Regions from separate parts of the Kocuria sp. LUK genome, predicted to be linked through region 2. Evidence: predicted binding sites of a transcription regulator. Region 2 holds the regulator's gene; the other holds the start of a gene.

Region 1 (3,393 bases), on a different contig from region 2:
CTCGAAGGCCGGCCCTGCGCCGCCCCCGGCCGGCTCCGCGCCGTCCCCGGCGAGCACGCGGTCCAGGGCCGCGCCCGCGGCGGCGAGCACGAGCTCCTGCTTGGACGGGAAGTGGTTGTACAGGGCCCCGGCGGACAGCCCCGTCGCGGCGATGATCCGGTGCATCGAGGCGCCCTCGTAGCCGTGCTCGAGGAAGCACCCGCTCGCGGCCTCGACGATCTGCGCGCGCCGCCGCTGCCGGTACTGCTCGCTCACCCTCGCCACGCCCGCCAGTCTAGGCGAGGCCCGCCGAGCACGGCGGAACGGTCGTCCGCCCGGCCCGCCTCCCGCCGCGGGCGGGGACGGGCAGCGGTGCGGGGACGGCACCGGGTGGCAGAATGCGACGATGCCGCACTCCGCCGTCCCGCACACCCCAGCGCCCCCCGCCCCCGGGAGCAGTGACCCCGGCAGGCACGCCCCCGGCCCCTCCGCCGGTGCCCCCTCTGCCGCCACCCCGGCCGCCGGGGACCCGCCCCTCGCCCCGTTCGCCGCCGCGGCCCTGGGGGCCGCGCACCTGGACGAGCCGCTGGCCCCCACGGGCCGCACCCTCCGGTGGGGCGTGGTGAGCACCGCGTCGATCGCCGAGAAGGTCGTCCCGGACATCGCGGCCCTGCCCGACGCCCGGGTCGTGGCCGTGAGCTCGCGGGTGCAGGCCCGGGCCGAGGACTTCGCCCGCCGGCACGGGATCGAGCGCGCCTACGGGGACACCGCCGCTGCCACGGGACTGGAGCGGCTGGCGGGCGACCCCGACGTCGAGGTCGTCTACGTGGCCACCCCGCACGGCCACCACCACCGCGACGTCTCGGTCCTGCTGCGCGCCGGCAAGCACGTCGTGTGCGAGAAGGCCCTGGCGATCACCGCCGCCGAGGTCCGCGACCTGATCCGCCTCGCGCGCGCCCACGGGGTGCTGCTCATGGAGGCGGTCTGGACGCGGATGACCCCGGGCTTCCGGGCCGCGCTGCGCCGGGTGCGCAGCGGGGACCTGGGCCGGGTGCGGGCCGTGGACGGCACGATCGGCATGTCCCGCCCGGTCGACCCGGACCACCGGCTGTTCTGCCGGGCCGACGGCGGCGGCGTGCTGCTGGACATGCTCGTCTACCCGCTGACCTGGACCGCCGCCCTGCTGGGCGCACCGCGCTCGTGGAGCGCCCGGGCCGAGCTCGGTCCGACCGCCGTGGACGTGGACACCGCCCTGACCCTCGAGTTCGGCGGCGCCCGCGGGCACGTCAGCGGCACGCTCTCGGCGGCGGTCCCCCACCAGGTGGTGGTCTCGGGCACCGAGGGGTGGCTGCGCGTGGACGGGCGGATCAACTGCCCCACGGCCCTCGTGCTGCAGCCGGCGGAGGGGCTGCGCCGGGGCGCGGCCCCCGTCGTCGAGCGCGTGGCCGTCACCGGCGCCGGCTACGTCTACGAGATGCGCGAGGCGACCCGCTGCGTGCAGGCCGGGCTGACCGAGTCCCCGGTGGTGCCGTGGGCCGACTCCCTGGCGACCGCGGAGTTCTTCGACCGCGTGCGGGCGCGGATCGGGCTCGTCTACCCGCACGACGACGCCCTGCCCACCGACCCCTGAGGGGCCCGCAGCCGCACGGGGGTGCGCCCGGACGGCGCGCGGTTCGCCGTGGGCGATCCGGCGCGGGACCCGTTGCCCGCCCGGCCGGCGAACGCTATCCTGAACACAGTTGAGTTGATCTGACTCAACTAAGTGTCTGGACCATTGCTCATTTGGTTGAGGAGATGATTGACATGGCCACCATGTTCTCCCCGTTCAACGACTTCGACCGCCTGGCGAACTCCTTCTTCGCCCGCCCGGGCCTGCGGGAGATGCCGATGGACCTGTACCGGGACGGCGACGAGTACATCCTGCGGGCGGACCTGCCCGGCATCGACCCGGAGAGCGTGGACGTGGACGTCGACGGCCAGCTGCTCACGATCCGCGCCGAGCGCAAGCTGCCCGAGGTCAAGGACGTGCAGTGGATCACCCGCGAGCGGCAGAGCTCCTCGTTCGTGCGCCAGCTCAACCTGGGCCAGGGCATCGACATCGAGGGCATCGCCGCGAGCTACGACAACGGCGTGCTCACGGTGACCATCCCCGTCTCGGCCCAGGCCAAGCCGCGCAAGATCCAGGTCGTCTCCGGCGGCGACGACCGGCAGTCCCTGGGCGGCGGGACCGGTTCGGGCGGGGACCGCGTGATCGGCGAGGGCGAGCTCGTCAACGGCGAGACCTCGACCCAGTCCACCGAGGGCTGAGCACCGGCGACCGCACCCGTCCACGGCCGGGGGCCCGCTCCGCACGGAGCGGGCCCCCGGCCGTGCGCGCCCCTCCGGTCCGGACCGGCCCTCCCCCCGCCTCCCGTTCCGGGGGCCCGCGGCGCCTCGGGTAGATTGAGCCCAGGAACCACCGTCCCGATCCGACCACGTTCATGGGAGAGAAGCCCGCACATGGCAAAGATCATCTACACCCGCACCGACGAGGCGCCGCTGCTCGCCACCTACTCCTTCAAGCCGGTCGTCGAGGCCTTCGCCTCCACCGCCGGCGTCGAGGTGGAGACCCGCGACATCTCGCTGGCCGGCCGCATCGTCGCGGCCTTCTCCGACCGCCTGCCGGAGGACCAGCGGATGGCCGACGCCCTCGCCGAGCTGGGCGAGCTGGCCAGGACCCCCGAGGCCAACATCATCAAGCTGCCGAACATCTCGGCCTCCGTGCCGCAGCTCAAGGCCGCCGTCAAGGAGCTCCAGGGCCAGGGCGTCGACCTGCCGGACTACCCGGACGAGCCGGGCACCGACGAGGAGAAGGAGGTCCGGGCCCGCTACGACAAGATCAAGGGCTCGGCCGTCAACCCGGTGCTGCGCGAGGGCAACTCCGACCGCCGCGCCCCCGCCTCGGTGAAGAACTACGCCCGGAAGAACCCGCACCGCATGGGCGCGTGGTCCGCCGACTCGCGCACCAACGTCGCGACCATGGGCGCCGACGACTTCCGCGCCAACGAGCAGTCCGTCGTCGTCGCCGAGGACGGCGCCCTGAGCATCCGCCTGGTCGCCGAGGACGGCTCGACCACCGTGCTCAAGGAGTCCGTGCCGGTGCTCGCCGGCGAGGTCGTGGACTCCACCGTGATGCGCGCCGCCGCCCTGGACGCGTTCCTGGCCGAGCAGGTCGAGCGCGCCAAGCGCGAGGACGTGCTGTTCTCCGTGCACCTGAAGGCCACCATGATGAAGGTCTCCGACCCGATCATCTTCGGCCACGTGATCGAGGCGTTCTTCCCCGAGCTCTTCGCCGCGCACGGCGAGGCGCTGCGCGAGGCCGGGCTGAGCCCGGACAACGGCCTCGCCGCGATCCTCAACGGCCTCGACGCCCTC
Region 2 (3,393 bases):
GGCGCAGGAGCCCGGCGCCGGCACCGACCCGCAGGGCGGTGCCGGCCCGGAGGGCCTGACCGTCGACGACATCCTGGGCACCCCCCAGTCCACCGACGCAGGTTCGGCGGACACCGGGGAGCCCGGGGCCGGGCAGGGCCCGTCCGAGGCGGAGGCGCTGGCCGCGGAGCGGCTCGAGGAGCTGCGCCGGCTGCAGGCCGAGTTCGTGAACTTCAAGCACCGCACGGCGCGGGAGAAGGAGCAGCTGCGCACCTACGTGACCGGCGACCTGCTCCAGGCGCTGCTGCCGGTGTTCGACGACATCGACGCGGCCCGCGGGGCCGGGGACCTCACCGAGGGCCCGTTCGCGTCCATCGCGAACAAGCTCGAGGAGATCCTGGTGCGCCAGGGCCTGTCCCGCATCGGCGCGGTCGGGGAGACGTTCGACCCCGCCGTCCACGAGGCCGTGCTGCAGCAGCCCACGAGCGAGGTCGAGCCCGACCGGATCTCGATGGTGCTGCGCTCCGGCTTCCGCATCGGTGAGCGCGTCGTGCGGCCCGCCCAGGTCGCCGTCGCGGTCGCCGAGTGAGGCCGCCCGCGGCCTGACACGGGGGACGGCGAGGGGAGGTCCGTCCGACGGGCCTCCCCTCGCCGTCCCCGCGCACCCCGTCCCCGGGGCGCACCCCGTTTGCCCGCACGGGCCGCCCCGGACCCCGACCGGCCCCGCAGAGAGGAGGCGTCATGGCCAGCCAGGACTGGATCGACAAGGACTTCTACAGCATTCTCGGCGTCTCCAAGGACGCGTCCGAGGCCGACGTCAAGAAGGCCTACCGCAAGCTCGCCCGCCAGTACCACCCGGACCAGAACCCGGGGGACGCGGCCGCCGAGCAGCGGTTCAAGGACATCACCGAGGCCCACTCCGTGCTCTCGGACCCGGAGGAGCGCAAGCAGTACGACGCCATCCGCGCGATGGGCTCCGGTGCCCGCTTCACGGCGGGCGGGCCCGGCGGCGCGGGCGGATCGGCGAACTTCGAGGACATCTTCGGCGACATCTTCGGCGGTGGCGGCGGTCGCCGGCGCACGACGTTCACCACGGGCGGGTCCGGCGGCGGCTTCGGCGGCGGGGGCGGGTTCGAGGACCTGTTCACGCAGTTCGGCGGCGCAGGCGGCTACGGCGGCCACCAGGCCCCGCCGGCGCGCGGCGAGGACATCCGCACGGAGACCACCATCCCGTTCCGCTCGGCCGTGCAGGGCACGACCGTGCGGCTGCGCCGCGGCAACGGCCAGGAGACCACGGTGCGCGTGCCCAAGGGGGTGCGGGACGGGCAGAAGCTCAAGCTCGCCGGCAAGGGCCACTCGGGTCCCGGGGGGGCGGGGGACCTGTACGTGACCGTGCACGTGCGCCCGCACCCGTTCTTCACCCGGGTGGAGGGCACGGACGACGTCGAGGTCACGGTGCCGATCACGTTCCCCGAGGCCGCCCTGGGTGCCACGGTCGAGGTGCCGACCCTCGACGGGGCCACGGTGCGGCTGAAGGTCCCGGCGGGCACGTCCTCGGGGCGGCGCTTCCGCGTGAAGGGCCGCGGGATCGAGACCGCCCGCGGGACCGGCAACCTCATCGTGACCGTGGAGGTGCACGTCCCGGCCGACCTGGACGAGCCGGCGCAGGCGGCCGTGCGCGCCTACGCCGAGGCCACCGCCGGCCAGGACCCGCGCGCCGCCCTGATGGAGAAGGCGAGGCTCTGACGATGGCCCTCGACGCCGACCAGCCCCTGTTCGTGATCTCCGTGGCGGCGGAGATCGCCGAGATGCACCCGCAGACGCTGCGCCAGTACGACCGGCTCGGCCTGGTGAAGCCCTCACGGGCCCCGGGCCGGGCCCGGCGCTACTCGCAGCGGGACATCGAGAAGCTCCAGCAGATCCAGGTGCTCTCCCAGCAGGGCGTCTCCCTCGAGGGCATCCGCCGGATCCTCCAGCTCGAGAACCAGGTCGCGGCGCTGCAGGCGCGGATCGCGGAGCTCAGCGGCGAGCTGGAGGAGGCCCGCGAGCGCGCCGAGGAGTCCTCCCGCATCTTCGCGGCGGGAGCCGGCGGCGACGTCGTGCGGATGGCCCGCGGCTCCCGTCCCCGGCGGCGGCAGGTCTCCCAGGCCGTGGTGCTCTACCGGCCCCCGTTCCGCCAGGAGGGCTGAACGGGCCCGGGCCGGCGGGGACGCTCCATGGTCCCGCCGGCGCTCAGCCCAGGTGCTTCTCGAAGGCCACGTCGTGGACGCCGCCGGGGTAGGCCTTCGCCACGCCGGGCAGGCGCTCGTAGCCGGCGGCGAGGTACAGGGCCTCCGCCTCCGGCTGGCGGTTGCCGGTGGTCAGGCGGATCCGCCGGTACCCCGCGGCGGCGGCGCGCTGCTCCAGCTCGGCGAGCACCCGCCGGGACAGGCCCCGGCGGCGGTGCGAGGGGGCCGTCCACACGCGCTTGAGCTCGGCGGTGGCGTCGTCGTGGCGCCGGAACGCGCCGCCCGCCACCGTGCACCCCTCCGCCACGAGCAGCACGATCCCGCCGGAGGGTGCCGTGAAGTCCGCGACCGGGTGCTCCGCCATCTCGTCCGCGCCGATCGCCGGTCCGTAGCGCTCGGCGTACTCGCGGTGCAGGCCCTCCAACAGCGGTGCGAGCAGCGGGTCCCCGGGGGACACCGCGACGAAGCCGTACCGGCCGGCGCGGTCGTCGCCCGCACCGGGCGTGCCCGGGGTCGTGCTCACGGCAGCCGGCGGTAGGTGAGGTCGCGCGGGGTGCGGCCGGCCTCCTGCGCCTTGCGCTCGAAGCTCGTCAGGACGCGCCCCTCCCAGCGCGGGGCCCAGCCCGTGCCGGGGTGCTCGTCGTCGGCGAGGGGGCCGGGGTGGACGTTCTCGAACCCGGGGGCGGCGTCCAGCACCTCGCGCATCGCGAGGGCGTACTCCTGCCAGTCGGTGGCCAGGCGCCACAGCCCGCCCGGACGCAGGACGCGGGCGGCGAGCCCGGCGAACCCGGGGGAGACCAGCCGGCGCTTGTGGTGGCGCTTCTTGTGCCAGGGGTCCGGGAAGAACACCCACAGCTCGTCCACCGAGGCGGGGGCGAGCATGTGCTCGAGCACCTCCGGGGCGTTGGCCTGGACCACGCGGACGTTGTCGACGCCGGCCTGGCCCGCCTTCAGCAGCAGGTCGGCGATGCCGGGCTTGTACACCTCGACCGCCAGGTAGTCCTGCTCCGGGTGCGCGGCGGCCGCCGCGACGACGGCCTCCCCGAGCCCGGAGCCGATCTCCACGACCAGCGGGGCCTCGCGGCCGAAGGCGGCCACGGCGTCGAAGTCGTGGTCGGGGTGCACGGAGGTGTCGGCGTGGGTGCGCGGGACCTCGAGGACGCGGGTGGGCGCCCACTCGTCCCAC

The links. Region 2 encodes HspR, which represses chaperone genes until heat shock. Its sites were predicted from a motif close to AAGTTGAGTCNNNNNGACTCAACTT; they were not measured.
Region 1: the regulator HspR is predicted to act here: its motif matches at 1,716-1,740, upstream of LQU92_RS06115 (Hsp20/alpha crystallin family protein).

The regions. Positions count from the first base shown of each region.
Region 1 covers NZ_JAJMZI010000003.1:105,937-109,329, reverse strand. Annotated here, with positions in the region: gene LQU92_RS06125 (TetR/AcrR family transcriptional regulator) at 1-264, opposite strand, end outside; gene LQU92_RS06120 (Gfo/Idh/MocA family protein) at 386-1,609, shown strand; gene LQU92_RS06115 (Hsp20/alpha crystallin family protein) at 1,783-2,286, shown strand; gene LQU92_RS06110 (NADP-dependent isocitrate dehydrogenase) at 2,479-3,393, shown strand, end outside.
Region 2 covers NZ_JAJMZI010000007.1:33,896-37,288, forward strand. Annotated here, with positions in the region: gene LQU92_RS12840 (nucleotide exchange factor GrpE) at 1-568, shown strand, start outside; gene LQU92_RS12845 (DnaJ C-terminal domain-containing protein) at 721-1,725, shown strand; gene LQU92_RS12850 (heat shock protein transcriptional repressor HspR) at 1,728-2,168, shown strand; gene LQU92_RS12855 (GNAT family N-acetyltransferase) at 2,212-2,730, opposite strand; gene trmB (tRNA (guanosine(46)-N7)-methyltransferase TrmB) at 2,727-3,393, opposite strand, start outside.